Linked DNA regions of Heyndrickxia acidicola. The protein of the gene in region 1 interacts with the protein of each later gene in a pairwise test. Links are inferred from orthologs where the notes say so. Each region holds a gene or a part of one and is shown on either strand. Other genes may lie near its edges. The genes, in order: recA and A5N88_RS17590.

What was found.
Region 2: the proteins of recA (region 1) and A5N88_RS17590 interact in binary tests that used the Bacillus subtilis proteins (3 or more experiments, as listed by UniProt). The link is inferred for Heyndrickxia acidicola from one-to-one orthologs.

Annotation. Positions count from the first base shown.
Region 1 is NZ_KV440953.1:1,621,333-1,629,397, forward strand. What follows is about bases 2,253-5,201. They hold recA (recombinase RecA), read right to left. Parts: upstream 4,272-5,201; coding sequence 3,234-4,271; downstream 2,253-3,233. Other genes in these bases: rny (ribonuclease Y), read right to left, coding at 2,253-2,858; A5N88_RS07640 (competence/damage-inducible protein A), read right to left, coding at 4,797-5,201. Outside these bases: stage V sporulation protein SpoVS, read right to left, coding at 1-84; A5N88_RS07625 (TIGR00282 family metallophosphoesterase), read right to left, coding at 230-1,030; more of rny, read right to left, coding at 1,296-2,252; more of A5N88_RS07640, read right to left, coding at 5,202-6,041; pgsA (CDP-diacylglycerol--glycerol-3-phosphate 3-phosphatidyltransferase), read right to left, coding at 6,074-6,652; A5N88_RS07650 (helix-turn-helix domain-containing protein), read right to left, coding at 6,775-7,680; A5N88_RS07655 (DUF3388 domain-containing protein), read right to left, coding at 7,698-8,065. UniProt on the Bacillus subtilis protein: Multifunctional protein involved in homologous recombination, DNA repair and competence.
Region 2 is NZ_KV440953.1:3,747,949-3,755,981, reverse strand. The notes cover bases 1,569-4,485. They hold A5N88_RS17590 (YveK family protein), read right to left. Parts: upstream 3,438-4,485; coding sequence 2,700-3,437; downstream 1,569-2,699. Other genes in these bases: A5N88_RS17585 (SGNH/GDSL hydrolase family protein), read left to right, coding at 3,681-4,475; A5N88_RS17595 (CpsD/CapB family tyrosine-protein kinase), read right to left, coding at 2,015-2,710; A5N88_RS17600 (tyrosine-protein phosphatase), read right to left, coding at 1,569-1,841. Also shown: A5N88_RS17605 (polysaccharide biosynthesis protein), read right to left, coding at 1-568; more of A5N88_RS17600, read right to left, coding at 1,074-1,568; A5N88_RS17580 (DUF2238 domain-containing protein), read left to right, coding at 4,962-5,528; A5N88_RS17575 (DUF2238 domain-containing protein), read left to right, coding at 5,599-6,162; A5N88_RS25030 (hypothetical protein), read left to right, coding at 6,475-6,618; A5N88_RS26200 (hypothetical protein), read left to right, coding at 6,773-6,907; A5N88_RS17570 (SGNH/GDSL hydrolase family protein), read left to right, coding at 7,359-8,033. UniProt on the Bacillus subtilis protein: Required for YwqD kinase activity. May bring YwqD and its substrates into contact. Probably involved in the regulation of capsular polysaccharide biosynthesis.

The DNA.
Region 1 (8,065 bases):
TCCCCCTCTCTCACGAAGAACTCCGGCGAGTGCACCAGCTACAGAATTGGGATTAGATTTTGCTGAAACTTTTAATATTTCCATTCCTTCTCCTCCTTGTTATTCCCCATACCGAATGCCCATCAAGAGTGAACAATCCTGGTATAATCCTTCCATTGCTACTATATTCACTGAAAAATAAAACTATTCCAGCCTGTATCAAAAAAAGGGTAAAGGAGGTGGGAGTTATTTACTCCACTATAAAGGAATGGTCGTCATTTATTAATAATGTGTCAATTTTATTTGCTTTTCCAGATTTACGGTCAATCTCTATGATGCAGGCACTCAATTGTTTGCGGCCTGTTTTTGGAACTTCAAACCTGATCGGCAGTGATGTTATAAATCTTTTGATGACTGCTTCTCGGTCCATGCCTAATATGCCATCATAAGGTCCTGTCATTCCAACATCGGTCAGATAGGCTGTACCCTTTGGCAAAATTCTGTTATCAGCCGTTTGGACATGAGTATGGGTACCTATGACCGCACTTACTTTACCATCCAAATACCACCCCATTGCCTGTTTCTCACTGGTTGTCTCAGCATGGAAATCAACAAAAATAATATTGGTCCTTGCCTTTGCTTTTTTTATAAGCTCATCTGCTTTTTGAAATGGACAATCAAGCGCCTGCATAAAAGTTCTTCCCTGCAAATTGATAATCGCCGTTTCAATTCCTTCAGCTTTGATAAAAATCAGACCTGAACCAGGCGTTCCTTCTGGGAAATTGGCAGGTCTTGTCATGAATTTAGCATCATCTATAAATTCAAATATATCCTTATTATCCCATGTATGATTTCCTAAGGTAACTGCATTTGCACCCGTCTCAAGAAATTCCTTATAGATAGATTCTGTAATACCTCTGCCGCCAGCAGCATTTTCTCCATTAATAATCGTAGCCTGCGGCCGATATTTTGCCTTTAACTTAGGCAGATATTCTTTAATCATTTCGCGTCCAGGAGATCCAACTACATCTCCCACAAATAAAATTTTCATTAAAAAGCCCTTCCTATTTAAAAATTTCACTCTTATATTAAACCATTATATCACTTATTTCAGGTTCTTATCTCATTTAGGTTAATAATCCTCCATCAGCTGAAATAAGCGTGTGTTTCCGTCTGGAGAATTTATTTTGAGTGTATTCGCAAAAGGAAATCGCAAGCGGCTTGCTCATCGGCACAGAGATTTCGTACTCTTCAACTATGTAATAATAATTTTATACTTATCCTAAAATAAAAAAAGCGGTGTAAAAGTACACCGCTTACTTTGCGTATTCAACCGCTCTTGTTTCACGAATGACCGTGACTTTGATGTGGCCAGGATAATCAAGTTCACCTTCAATGCGTTTTCTGATATCGCGGGCCAATCTATGAGCTTCTAAATCATCAATCTGTTCTGGCTTTACCATTATGCGAACTTCACGTCCAGCTTGAATAGCAAAAGATTTTTCAACACCATCATAAGACTCGGAAATTTCTTCAAGCTTTTCAAGGCGGCGAATATAATTTTCAAGCGTTTCACTGCGTGCCCCCGGTCTAGCGGCAGATAAAGCATCTGCTGCTGCCACCAATACAGCAATGATAGATGTTGGTTCAGTATCACCATGGTGAGAAGCTATACTGTTAATCACAACTGGATGTTCTTTATATTTAGTAGCCAGTTCCACGCCAATTTCAACATGGCTGCCTTCCACTTCATGGTCAATTGCTTTACCTATATCATGCAGCAAGCCTGCACGTCTAGCAAGTCTTTCATCTTCTCCAAGTTCTGCCGCAAGCAATCCAGTAAGATATGCAACTTCCATAGAATGCTTCAAGACATTTTGTCCATAGCTTGTACGGAATTTTAAACGGCCAAGTATTTTGATTAAGTCTGGATGTAGTCCATGTACACCCACTTCAAATGTGGTCTGCTCTCCAATTTCACGGATGTATTCATCCACTTCCCGTCTGGACTTTTCAACCATTTCTTCAATGCGTGCCGGATGGATACGGCCGTCCTGAACCAATTTTTCCAATGCTATTCTTGCAGTCTCTCTTCGAATCGGATCAAAGCCTGAAAGGATAACAGCTTCCGGCGTATCATCAATAATAAGATCAATACCGGTTAATGTTTCTAAAGTACGAATATTACGACCTTCGCGTCCGATAATACGGCCCTTCATTTCATCGTTCGGCAAATTCACAACAGAAACTGTCGTTTCCGCAACGTGCTCTGCAGCACATCGTTGAATAGCTAATGACAAAAGGTTCTTGGCTTTCTTATCCGCTTCTTCTTTTGCACGAATCTCACTCTCTTTAATCATGATAGCCGTTTCATGCGTAAGTTCATTTTCCACTTTTTGAAGAATGATCGCTTTTGCTTCTTCACGGGACAGACTCGAGATACGTTCTAGTTCTGTCTTTTGTTTCTGTACGATCTCGTCCAATTTGCTTTCCATCTCTTCAATATGTTGTTGTCGTTGATTCAGAGAATCTTCTCTCTTTTCAAGCGTAAATTCACGCTTGTCCAAAGATTCGTCCTTGCGGTCAAGATTCTCTTCTTTTTGCAATAAGCGATTTTCTTGCTTCTGTAATTCATTTCTTCGTTCACGAAGTTCATGTTCAGTCTCAGTACGAAGTTTATGATTTTCATCTTTCGCTTCTAACAGGGCTTCTTTCTTTAATGCTTCTGCCTCCCGCTTTGCTTCTTCAAGGATTTGTTCAGCAGCATTTCTGGCCCCCGCTATTTTTGCTTCTGCAATTGTTTTTCGATAAATATAGCCAACAACTCCACCGACGATTAGGGCAAGCAATATGGAGATGATCAAATATACAGCTACCATCATTTCACCTCCCCTTGCTATTAACTTGTATCATGTCTAAAAACATGTCGGCTGTTACATTGTTACACAGGTTTCAACATACAGCACTAGGCTAAGAAATTTTTCATATTTTTAAAAATAAAATTATACAATTTAATTTTATCGACCCATATATTTATTGTCAAGAAATAATCATTATAGGATTAACATAATCTGTAAAGAAGCATAAGCTCATATTCTATTGTCGCCAACATTGAATACATTAAAACATTTGGTATTCAATCATTTTTTAAATTCTTCTTTAGACCAATTAAACCCAATAGCAATAAAGCTTATCAAAAAGGCCAAAAAAAGAGAGCAAAGCCATATAAGCTCTACTCTCAGCCTTTACGTTGTTTATTCTAAATGAAATTCCTCTTGCCCTTCATCTTCCGGAGCAATTTTTTCTTCGTCCAGCCCGAAATAATCGCGCACCTTTAGCATAATTTCATTGCGAAGATCCCGATTTTCTTTTAAGAATAATTTTGCATTTTCACGGCCTTGCCCCAATCTTTCATCATTATAAGAATACCAGGAGCCGCTCTTTTGAATAATATCAATCTCAGAAGCCATATCAATAAGCTCACCTTCTTTTGAAATACCTTCTCCGTACATAATATCCACTTCAGCTACACGGAAAGGAGGCGCAACTTTATTTTTGACCACTTTGATTTTTGTTTTATTACCTACAATATCATTTCCTTGCTTTAATTGTTCAGCACGGCGCACTTCCAAACGAACAGAAGAATAGAATTTAAGCGCACGTCCACCCGGAGTTGTTTCCGGATTTCCAAACATAACCCCAACCTTTTCCCTGATCTGGTTGATGAAAATGGCAATGGTTTTTGATTTATTAATTGCACCTGAAAGCTTACGTAATGCCTGCGACATTAAGCGAGCCTGAAGGCCGACATGGGAGTCTCCCATTTCCCCTTCAATTTCCGCCTTAGGCACAAGGGCAGCAACAGAGTCAATGACAATAATATCAATTGCCCCGCTGCGCACCAATGCTTCTGCAATTTCTAAAGCCTGCTCACCCGTATCCGGCTGTGATAAAAGCAATTCATCAATATTTACGCCAAGTTTTTGGGAGTAAACAGGATCTAATGCATGCTCGGCATCAATAAACGCGGCTTGTCCGCCTTTCGCCTGAACTTCCGCAATGGCATGAAGTGCTACAGTTGTTTTACCAGAGCTTTCAGGTCCGTATATTTCAATTACACGGCCCCGCGGGTAACCGCCAACTCCTAAAGCAACATCCAGTGCTAAAGATCCACTTGGTATCGTTGATATTTTACGGTCGGTCTGTTCACCCAACTTCATAATAGAGCCTTTGCCAAATTGTTTTTCTATTTGTTTAAGAGCCATATCTAAGGCTGCTTGACGATCATTCACAATATTTCCTCCCTTTATTCTTCTCTATTCTATCAATATGCTAAAGCAATAGTTGTTAACTAATAATATCTCCCAGCCATTCACATTAAATCTACTGTAATACCTAATTTACAGCTTTTCGTGCAAGGGATAATTTCTATTTTTACTATACCCGTTTTTTTGTCATTTGCCAAGTAAAAAATCGAACATTTATTCGTTTTTTTCGCAGGTGAAATCTATTGGAAAATCATCTTTTTTAATCGGCTAAAATATTAAAATAGCCTAATACTCATTGACTATAATAGAAAATCATCTTATTTTCTGACTATATTTCTCAAAGAGTGTTTTCGCAAATAATATAGCGCAGTGATGAAAATACTATTTTGTATTTGGACCGCATCGAGGTTTCTGTACGTATCCATTTCAAAATTTCATTACTGAACCTACTATATTTATCATATTTTAAGTCAATTAGAAGCTAGTTTATGAAAAAAGATTCAAAAGGCTGTGCAGAAAGCTTTTCACCTCTTGAATCCGATAGAGTTTTTAATCATTTGTTTTTAACTCAGCAAGCAGTAAATTTATGCCGTTCTTCACCGTCCGCACCCGATTATTATTCCGATTGCCAGCCAGCTTCAGCTCAGTAGTTTTTGTCTCTTTTCCTTTTATTGAAATCCCAATCCAGACGGTTCCCGACGGATGCCCTTCCAAGGTGTCCGGGCCTGCAACACCTGTAAAACTAATCCCAATATCTGTATCTAAAAGCGTCCGTATATTTTCAGCCAATTCACTTGCACATTCTTTGCTGACAGCGCCGAAAGTATCGAGCGTATCCTTTTTCACATTCACCAGCTTCATTTTAGCCTCATTGGAATAACAGACAATTCCACCTTTCAGCATCTTGCTCACGCCTGTAACAGATGCCATTTCTGACTGAAACAGACCCGCCGTTAAACTCTCCGCACAGGATATGGTAAAGCTTTTCTTCTCAAGTGCTTTCAATAATTCCCTAATAAGGGAAGTCTCATTATATCCATAAAAATATTTCCCAACCCGCGACAGTATCCTTTTCTCCATCTCATCGATCATTCGCTCTGCTTCATCACTGGAATGATGCTTAGCGGTAATTCGCAATGTTACCTCTCCATTGCCTGCATAAGGGGCAACCGTAGGATTTGTCTGCTGGTCTATAATGCTTTCTATTTCTGTCTCAAGCTGCGACTCTCCTATTCCAAAAAAACGCAGAACTCTCGATTCTATCTTTTCAACGATTTCCAGTTTTTCTTTAATAGCAGGTATTCCATAGTTTAAAAACATCGGCTCCATTTCAAAAGGAGGACCGGGCAAGAGCATATAAGAGAGGCTGCCTTGCGATAAAAACATTCCAGGGGCCATTCCGAAATCATTAGGAAGAACCGTTGAACCCTCAATAACGAGCGCCTGCTTTTTATTATTTTCCGTCATTATCCGATTGGTTCTCGAAAAATATTGTTCAATCGATGCCATCGCTTTCTCATCTGTCACAAGGACTTTTCCAATATGGCTTCCAATGGTCTCTTTTGTCAGGTCGTCCTTGGTTGGTCCAAGTCCTCCTGTAAAAATGATTAAATCAGCCCGTTTTTCTGCAATTTGAATACTGTCTTTCAAGCGTTCAGGATTGTCTCCCACTACTGTCTGGTAATAGACATTAACCCCGATTTCTGCAAGTGCTTTAGAAATAAATTTAGCATTTGTATTTGTTATTTGCCCGAGCAAAAGCTCAGAGCCCACTGCAATAATTTCGGCATTCATTTTGCTTTTCCCCTTTCTATAATAGCCGGGTGTTATTTAGAATTTTTAAAGACGTGGCGGTTTTTATAAAAATAATCCCATCCTGACCAAATCGTAAAAATCATAGATACCCATAATGCAACTAGATCAAACCGGAACGAAACAGCCTGAAAAGGGAAGTTATGCAATAACATTAGGGATATGGCAATTATTTGAGTCCAGGTTTTAATTTTCCCAGGCATTTTTGCCGCAACAACTTCTCCCTCTCCTGCTAGAATTGCTCTTAATCCTGTAATCGCCAATTCACGGCTGATAATAATAATTACAATCCAGGAAGGTGCATATCCCAATTCCACAAGAATAATAAAGGCAGCAGAAACTAAAAGCTTATCAGCAAGGGGGTCTAAGAACTTCCCTAAATTAGTGACCAGATTCAATTTGCGGGCATAGTAACCATCGATCCAGTCCGTAACGGAAGCAATGATAAAAATAATTGCACCAATAAAATGCGTTACTGGTATATGTGTAGTGAATAAAATGATCGTTCCCCAATGAAAAGGCACAATCATAATAATTAAAAAAATAGGTATTAAACAAACACGTGAAACGGTAATTTTATTAGGTAAATTCACAAGGCTTTCCTCCAAGGTTACAAATATTGTATACGTCGATTCTCATTAGAATGGCAGCCCCTTAACAGACTTAATTCATCATCATAGAGCTAAAAGAAAAATAGCCATCATTTAGATGACTATTAAGTTGTGGAAGGTTCAAATTGAATTGTTAAAGTCTGATTTACACTTTTGGAAGGAGGTATGTCATATTTCAACTTCTGGCCATTAATATAGACCTCAGTCTCCGTTGTTCTTCCAATTGTTAAAACAGCTTCTGTTTCTTTTGAAAAATCCACTGACTGGCTTTTGCCGTTCGAAAGCATACCTTGGAAATAGGAATACCCTTTTCCGTTTTTCATGTTTACCCATGTCTGTCCTGTAGACTTAAGTGTAACTTTAAAATCCTTTGTTCCTTTTAGTTTATATGTTGTAGTATTCACTCCGCTTGTCCCAGAAACCGATAAATTCTGAGCTGAAGGAGCAGGCTGCTTAGATTTTCCAGAGTTCGTACTTTTCGGTTTCGATGAAGTAGTGCTTCCTGATGAAACAGATTTATTTGCAGACTGAGTTGCTTTACCCGTCTCCTGAAGCTTCATTTGCTGCTGAGTATTGTTTTGCCCCAGTTTTTCTACATGATTTGAACTTACTTTTGTCACAACATACCATATCAAAAAGAACGCTGCAATGATACAAACTACAATAAATATAGTTGGGGCAAAGTTAAATGCTTTAGATGTATTATTGGATACTGATTTTCTGCTTTGCACACGAGAAATAGAGATCATTTGATCCGGAAGATCCTCATTATAGGCTACCGGTATATCAGATTTATACTCCTCAAAAAGCTGTTCAGGATCAAGACCTATCGTTTCTGCATATTGCTTAATAAAGGCCCTGACATAAAATTTACCGGGCATCATACCATAATTTCCTTCTTCAATTCCTATTAAATATCTCTTTTGGATTTTCGTCATCCTTTGGAGATCATCAAGACTAAGCCCTTTAGCCTCTCTTGCCTCTTTCAGCCGAGCTCCTAATTCACTCAAATTAAAACACCGCCAATCTAATAATCAAATCCCCCGAATCCTTCTTCAGAAAAAAAGGGATCCTTTTGTATTACCTCATATGTAATTTCCTGGTTTGGGTTATCCCGAAGTTCAATAATATAGTCGAAATCCTCCAAAGAATACTCTGAATTTTCAACGAAAATATCAGGGTGTTCAATCACTTTTGCAGCAGGTATTCTCATTATTTCGCGTATCAGCTGCCAGTGTTTCTCATTTGCCCTTCTTGAAGATACAACTCCATCAATTATAAAGAGGTTATCTTCACTATATTCATCGTCAATTAACTGATTTCGAATGGTTTGCTTTAATAACGTAGAAGAAACAAACAGCCATTTTTTGTTTGCACAAACACTTGCTGCAACAA
Region 2 (8,033 bases), 2.1 Mb from region 1 along the record:
ACGTATTCCCTTCAACTTTCATATTATATATTTGTAACTTTAATTTTTTGATATCATCATCTACAAATGCAATAGGATACAAATCAGTACTAGAGCTCTTTAACAATTGTCTTGCAATCATGGTGCCCGCTGCTCCGGCTCCTATAATTAACGTTCGCTTCTTATTAGAAGCGGAGACGACATAATGTTCTCGAAAAACCCTCCAGGAAAACCTTGATCCCCCGATTAATATGATATGCATCATCCAAGTTAGTCCTAGGACTCTAATGTAAATATCATGGGTAATTAATACTTGAACAATTGCAGTAGTTATTGCTGAAAAGGTAACTGCCTTTACAATTGCTAATAGTTCACTAACACTGGCATACTCCCATGCCTTTTGGTACAAACGATAAATCGAGGAAAATAAATGATGGCTAAATAGTAAAGTAATAGCACTGACCCACAGCATCGGAATTGTATACACATGCATATAAGGATTTAAGACAAAATAACCAACAAAAATTGAAAATAAAACAATTGTAGAATCTAGTAACACTAACAGCGGTAATCTACGTGTATAAGCCACTCGCAACCCCCTCTTTATCTTGAATTTCAGTTTTTCACTTTGCAGGAAATTAAGATTTGTTCTAAAAAACTCAACAACTTCATCTCTAACTATGTAAAGCTAAGTTGATTGTTGTCTTTACAAAGACAACTTTCTCCCCAGTTACAGGTGAATGTATTTCCTCCTATAACAAAGTGGTATTTCATCTACATTTTTTAAAAATAAATATCTAACGGAAAGCGACGGCATCCGTCCTCTTCCGTTAAATATTTATGGCTTCTTTCTTCTATCTTTATATTTCATTATTTTTGATTCATTTATAATAGTTTTAGTAAAGAAAAAATAAAGAGTTTGGGCATCTAACCCCTCCTCACATCATGCTTCTGACGACAGGCGTCTAAGGTAAGTTGATTTCCCAGCTCACCCACAGCATGACCGAGTGCCTCCCCTGATATCGGAGTAGGAGACATGTCCGTTATGTATAACTTATCTGCTAAGTTTAATCGGTTTTATTCATATCCGAAGATCAAAAGATCCCCAGAAACCTCTTTGTTTTAATTGGCTCAGGTACTTCCCTGTAAATGTGTTGATTCTTTAATACCAATTGAGCATTCTCTGTTAAGTAATAAACCATATCTGTTCCAAATTTGCTTTCTACTACATCTAAGGCATCATCCATTTTGAATGACCTTGTATGGACATTATGGGCGTCAGAGGCAATAAAGTGAGTGAGGTTTGCTTCAATTAACTGTTCTGTAAATCTCTTAATCTTCTTTCCAAAACTGCCTGTCACGCTGGCTGCAGTAATCTGCGTAGCAGCACCGTTTTTAACAAATTCATATAACTGATTTGGATTTTCAATGAATTCTGCATTTCGTTCGGGATGCACGATAACCGGTGTTAATCCCTTTCGTTGGATATCGTAGAGTAATGGTTTTGCATAACGCGGGACATGCCCGGAAGGAAATTCAATTAGAATATAAGAGGAATGGTCAGCGACCGTAAGAATCTCATCATTTTCATAGTCTTCGAGGATTTCACCAAAAATTCGATTTTCCTGCCCCGGTAGGACAGTAAGATGAATATTATTTGCTCGGAGATAGGAGTTTAATGCCGTTACTTTCTCTTGGATGGATGTCTTTCGATTTTCAAACTGGCCGTTCATATGATGAGGAGTAGCAACAATGGTATGAATGCCTTGGCTGACAGCCTGCTTAGCCATTTCAAGGCTATCCGCCAGATTCTGAGCTCCGTCGTCTACCCCCGGCAGAATATGACAATGTAAATCAATCATGTTGCACTCCTCCATCCTTCATATGTTTTTTATTGGTATATATATTTCGTAAGTAACATTTATTCGTTATTACTTATTTACAAAACATTTACATAATAGTATTTTTTTACTACCTACCTTATTTTATCCTCTTTGTTCGTTATAAGGAAGGGGTGAAAATTGTCGAATGGTAACTATTTTTTCCCATAGTAATAATAGTAATTTGTCCCCTTGGTCTTTTTGTTGTTCAACACAACACCAAGGACTCTTGCTTTAACCGATTCCAGCTGCTCTTTTGCTTTTTTGGCTGCTTCGATTTCGGTACCACCACTTAGCACAACCAGCACGGTTCCATCACACTTATTTGCTAAAACCTGCGAATCGGTTACTGCTAGCACTGGCGGTGTATCAAAAATAACCATATCAAATTCTGCATACACCTCTTCAAAGAAATGATCCATCGCCCTTGAGCTTAAGAGCTCAGCAGGGTTTGGAGGAATTGGGCCACTCGTTAACAAATAAAGATCTTTCACATCGGTTGTATTGACGGCATCCATTAAAGACATTTCCCTTGTGAGCACCGTTGTTAAGCCAAATGTGTTCGTTACTCCGAACGTATAGTGAGCCGTCGGCCGGCGTAGATCAGCATCGACAAGCAATACTCGCTTTCCCTGCTGGGCAAACACAACAGCAAGGTTAGACACTGTAGTAGACTTTCCTTCCATTGGACCGGAAGATGTCACCAATAGAGAGCGAATCTCTTTATCAATAGCAGAAAAGTTGATATTGGTCCGAATTGTTTTGTATTGCTCGGAGATCGGTGATTTGGGATGGAATTTGGTTATTAATTTTTTACGGGAGTTCAGCAATTCCTTTTTCTTAGACGCCAAGTGATTCACCTCTTCCTACTGATTTTCTTGCTGCTTTTGGTTCTTGCTGGTCCTCAATGCTTCCGATAACACCCAAAACAGGCAGCTCCAAAAGTTTCTCAATATCCTGTTCGTTTTTCACAGTGTTATCAAGATATTCCAATAAGAACGCAAGGCCGATTCCTGCCATAAGGCCGACAACGAGAGCAATCGCAATATTCATTAATGGTCTTGGTTTAACCGGTGCCTGGTTTGTAGCTACGCTGGCTTTTGAAAGAATGCTGACATTGTCCACATTCATAATCGTTTTAATATTCTCTTGAAAAACGGTTGCGACGGTATTGGCAATTTTTGCGGCTGTATAAGGGTTTGGATCTTCTACGGCTAGAGTCACTACCTGGGAATTGGTTTCATTTGAAACGGTGATTTTCTTGTTTATTTGGTCAGCTGTCAGTCCGGAGTTTAATTGCTGGCTTACTTTGTCCAAAATTGCGGGACTTTTGATGATCACATTGTATGTATTAATCAGCTGGAGATTGGTTTGAACCTCATTGGGATTATAAACACTCTGATCGGTTTTTGATGATTGGTTGATCAAAATTTGCGTGGAAGCCTGATAAACCGGTGTAATCACAAAATAACTGACGACCCCGCTGGCAATAACGGCAAGCAGTGTAATGAAGATGATCATGCCCATTCTTTTGCGGAGCGTCTGCATTAATTCCTTTAAGCTAATCGTTTCTTCCATGATTTCCTCCTTAGGTATTTCATCTCAATTAACTACTGATCTAACAAAGTACTATTTTTTAAAAACTTCAAAATCTGTAATATTATAGCACAGTCTTGTTGTTAATTAATAAATTTTTTGACATAATTTTAATATAAATCCCTTTTTCTATTAAACAATAAAAAAAATGGTTTTAAAACATATTTTTTGAAATTTAATGATACTAAAGTTTACCATTTTGAATACTACTAAAGGATGATGAGCATGAAAAGATTTTTGACCTTTTTAGGCATCGTGTTAACGGTGACGATTTTGATACTTGGAAAAGCCCATTGGAGCAAACAAACAGCTGTGTCCGCTTTTGCGTCTGATAAGGAGTCTGTCTCTGCCACTCCGGCACAAACCAGTAAACCGTCAATGACGACGGATGGGGATCAGCAACTACTAAATCAGACGAAGCATTGGCCAAAAACTGCCCAGGAGGAATTCAAAAAAGATATACAGGCTGGATTGAAGTTTAAGGTGGCGATAGTTGGCTCCACATCCATCGGTTCCAATACAGGCGGGATGGCAGGAAAGCTGAAAAAAGCACTTTTAGCCGCCTATGGAAACAATCATCTTGACGTCCAGATATTCTCGTATAACACCATGTCTAACCATTTCCTTGGTGAAAAGCTGGATCAACAGGTGTTGACAATGAAACCTGACCTGGTATTGTGGGAGCCCTTTATCTTAAACGATACCGGAAATCTGACTGACGCCGATATGCACAAAAATATACTGGCCTTTTTTCACGAGGTGAAGGCACAAAACAAAAAGGCGGTTGTCCTGCTTCAGCCAGCCCAGCCATTATACAAGGCAACCTTTTATCCTCAGCATGTGCTGGCATTAAAGAACTTTGCGAAGGAACACCATATCCCGTATCTTGATCATTGGAAAGCCTGGCCGGCTATAAGCTCTTTGAAGTTGAAGAAGGATCTTACTGTGGACAACCAGCCGAATGCAAAAGGAAATCAGATTTGGTTTACGTATTTGAAACATTATTTTATTGGAGCATAAGAAAAGCGCAAGCGCCTTGCTCATCGGTGTACGGATTCCGTAGTCTTTGACTGAGATAAAGGAAACACAGCGAGGAACGAGCTGATGGTGACTTCTCGTAGTAGGGAAAAGACGGAGAAATCCGCTAGCCGATAGGCGCTGGAGCTAGACAGAGACGACATTAATTAAGTCATTTATTATATAAAAAATCTTAAACAGAAATAAAAAGAACGACTCAAGAATGAGTCGTTCTTTTTTTGTGTATATATAATAGAAGGAACTCGACAAAAACCAACTTTTTTCGACGGAATTCTACAAATCTTTCAGTTCCTGCTAGTCCATTTTAATCAGGTTTTTTTCAAGTAATGTTATCTATTCCAATTATCGGTTTGATTTACATTTTGTTTAATTTTTTCTTTTTTAAACCATAAAATGTTTGGATTTTGCATTTCCTTCCCTTCTATGGGACACCTTAATGGTATCACGAATATTCGAGGTGAATGTTCTTTGAAACGCACGGTACTGATTACGCTGGCTGCAGCCTTTATGCTGTTTATGGCCATTGTGATGGTCATTTTTATCATCAAGGGAGAAAGAACACAATGGCTATTGGCGATGAGCGGGATCATTGTAGGGTCGCTTCCGCTTGGGCTGCTGTTTGCAAAAAGGATTCCCTTCCCTACTCTCGCCATCATCGGCTTTTACTTTTTTATGGTCTGGTCCCTGTTCTTCGGTTCGATTTTGGGCTTTTACACGAAATATAAGTGGTGGGATACTCCCATGCATTTTTATAAGGGCGCTTATTTAAGCCTGATTGCCATTACGATTTATAAGCTGCTCATCCCTTATTCTGAACGGAAAAACCTTTCCAAGTGGGCACTTTTCCTGTTTTGCTTAGGCCTTTCGATGGCGGCCAGTACCCTTTGGGAGATTTGGGAATATACCGGTGACCTACTTGTGACAAACATTATGCAGCTCGGAGGCAACTTCGATACGATGGAGGATTTAACCGCTGGCTGTATAGGGGCTATGCTGGCATCCATTTATGCAGGAGTGCGGAAACAACGGGTGTAATGCAGAAAACATTCTGTTGCTTTGCCGCATATAAAGGACTGTACAATTAAGCTGGTATGGGAGTGACAACATGAACCGGACCTTCACCGTTGTTTTGAGCACCGCCTTTATGATTTTGATGGCAGGTTTGGCTATTTATTACTTCGCAGCCGGGGCCACTTTAAAGGGCTGGGTCGGCATCGGCGGCATTCTTTGCGGATTGTTCCCTCTTCTTCTCGTCTGGATTACAAAGCTTGAGTTTAAGCGGCCTCTTATTACGTTTTATTTTGTTTTTCTGCTGGGCTGTTTTTTATTCGGCGACATGCTGCAGTGGTACAGCCTCGGCTGGTGGGATACGTTCCTGCATTTTATTAGCGGCATCCTCCTTGGGTTTACAGCGATCGCCTTGTATGAAAGGCTGGTTCTCCGAAAAGCAGGCAATGGCATGTCGGCCTGGTTTGTCTTTTTGTTTGTGCTGGGAATGGCGACACTCGGCGGCGTTCTCTGGGAAATCTATGAATTCAGCGGTGACCATCTTGCCCATACGCATATGCAATACGGAAATACGGATACCATGAAGGATTTGATTGCGGATACTGCTGGAGGATTGATTATTGCTTTGTGGTCAGGGATCCGTACGAAGAGAAAAAAGTAGAGGTTTTTTAAAAAACTATAAAGATTTCGACAAAAAAGCCGATATTAGATTATAATCGGCTTTTTTTCATTGAGAAAAACTCCGATGAACTACTTAGAAAATTCGACATTCATTGTCAAAATAAGTCGAATTACCCACTACATTTCGCTATTTCTTTGGTACTATATATTTTGAAGTAAACTATCGTACGAAAGGGCAGCACCATTGAAAGATGGTTACGCAAAACTACAGGGGCTAAGGTCTTTGGGACTATGCTTGCCAGATGCCGAATACAGATATATCCTCCGTACGATGGCACAGGAGGGGAAAAAATTGAATCGAAAAAACATGCGAAAAAATGCTCCAAGAACAAAATGCACCTACTTAACAGCCAAGGAACGAAAGATTGTGGAATGGTATGAGAGCAAACGGGTAGAAGCAAAGCAAAGAGACATGGCAATCCATGAGAGCCGATAACTCTGTAAGCGTATTTAAAGGATGCCTGTGGGGAACGATTCTCTCTCTCCCAATATGGATCTTTTTCATCACGCTGTTTGTCAAATTATCTTCATAATCGACTAAAATGAGGCCTTTTACGGACTTGAAAGGCTATAAAAAAGGGGAACCGCACATGTCTCAACGTTACCTGATACCTGAAGAAGCTGCTAAACGAAAGCAGCGCAAGAAAAACATGCTCTTAGCTGGATTCTGCATCATCGTCGTGGCACTTGGCGCACTATTGCCATTTCTTGCGAGCAAGCTTTAATTCTTGATGAAAGAAACACCGGCTGCCGCCTTTGGACTAAGCCGATTCGATCAGATTCGCTTTTGTCCAAACGGGTATACTCTCTTAAAAAGGATGGGAGAATCGCCATGTCTTTTTCAGCAAGATTAAAGAATCGCTGGCATTGCTTACGAATTCATTATATCCAAATGCTTTTGAACGATTGTTTGGATGCTCAGATAAAAAGTACGCTAGAGGCGAAGCTGTCGTATCATGTTGATAAGCTCTATTCATAAGTTTGCGGCAACATCAGGCATGGACAAGCTGGAGCCATAAAAAAGCAAGACAAAAAATCGGTAAAGCATTATAGGCTTTGCCGATTTTTTTCTCATTTTGTTCGTTATAACGCAAAATTTGACGAACGAAAGCTGCTTTTCCATTTCCAATTAGATGGTAGAATAGAACCAACATTCTAATACATACGAGGTGGAAGATGAGACAAGCAATAAACAAATCACTATTCATTACCGCAATAGTAGCTGCCCTTTTCGTTGTAGTATATGGGCGCTCACACTATCAGCATCGATTGCAGCAAACAGCAGAAGCCGCTACGATCTCCGTTGAAAAAGACCAGCAAAACCAAGAACAAACCCAAGCAGCCGCTTCCCCATGGGAAAATAAAAATTGGTATGCAATTGGCGACAGTCTTACCTCCAGCAACAAATATCAGAATATAGTGAAAACGAGTTTACAATTGAAATCTGTACAAACAGATGCGTCAGCCAACGAGCAAATCCAAGCAATGGCGAATCATGTTACCAAGGACAATCTAAAGAATATCGACCTGATCACAGTGTTCGGTGGAACGAACGATTACGCCAATAACAGAGAATTAGGAAAGCTAAGCGATGATAAAAGCAAAGCGACATTTTACGGCGACCTCCAATTCGTCATCAGCAAGCTCTCCGCCCTTAAACAGAAAAATGCCAAAATCGTATTCTTCACTCCATTAGTTAGAGGAAATGTCAAAGGCCAGCCGCAATATCCAAAGAAAAACTCGGCGGGCTACAAGCTTGAGGATTACGTCAAGGCAATCAAGGATGTCTGCCAGCAGCATTCCATCCCTGTCATCGATCTCTTTACAGATAGCGGACTGACCACAAGCAAT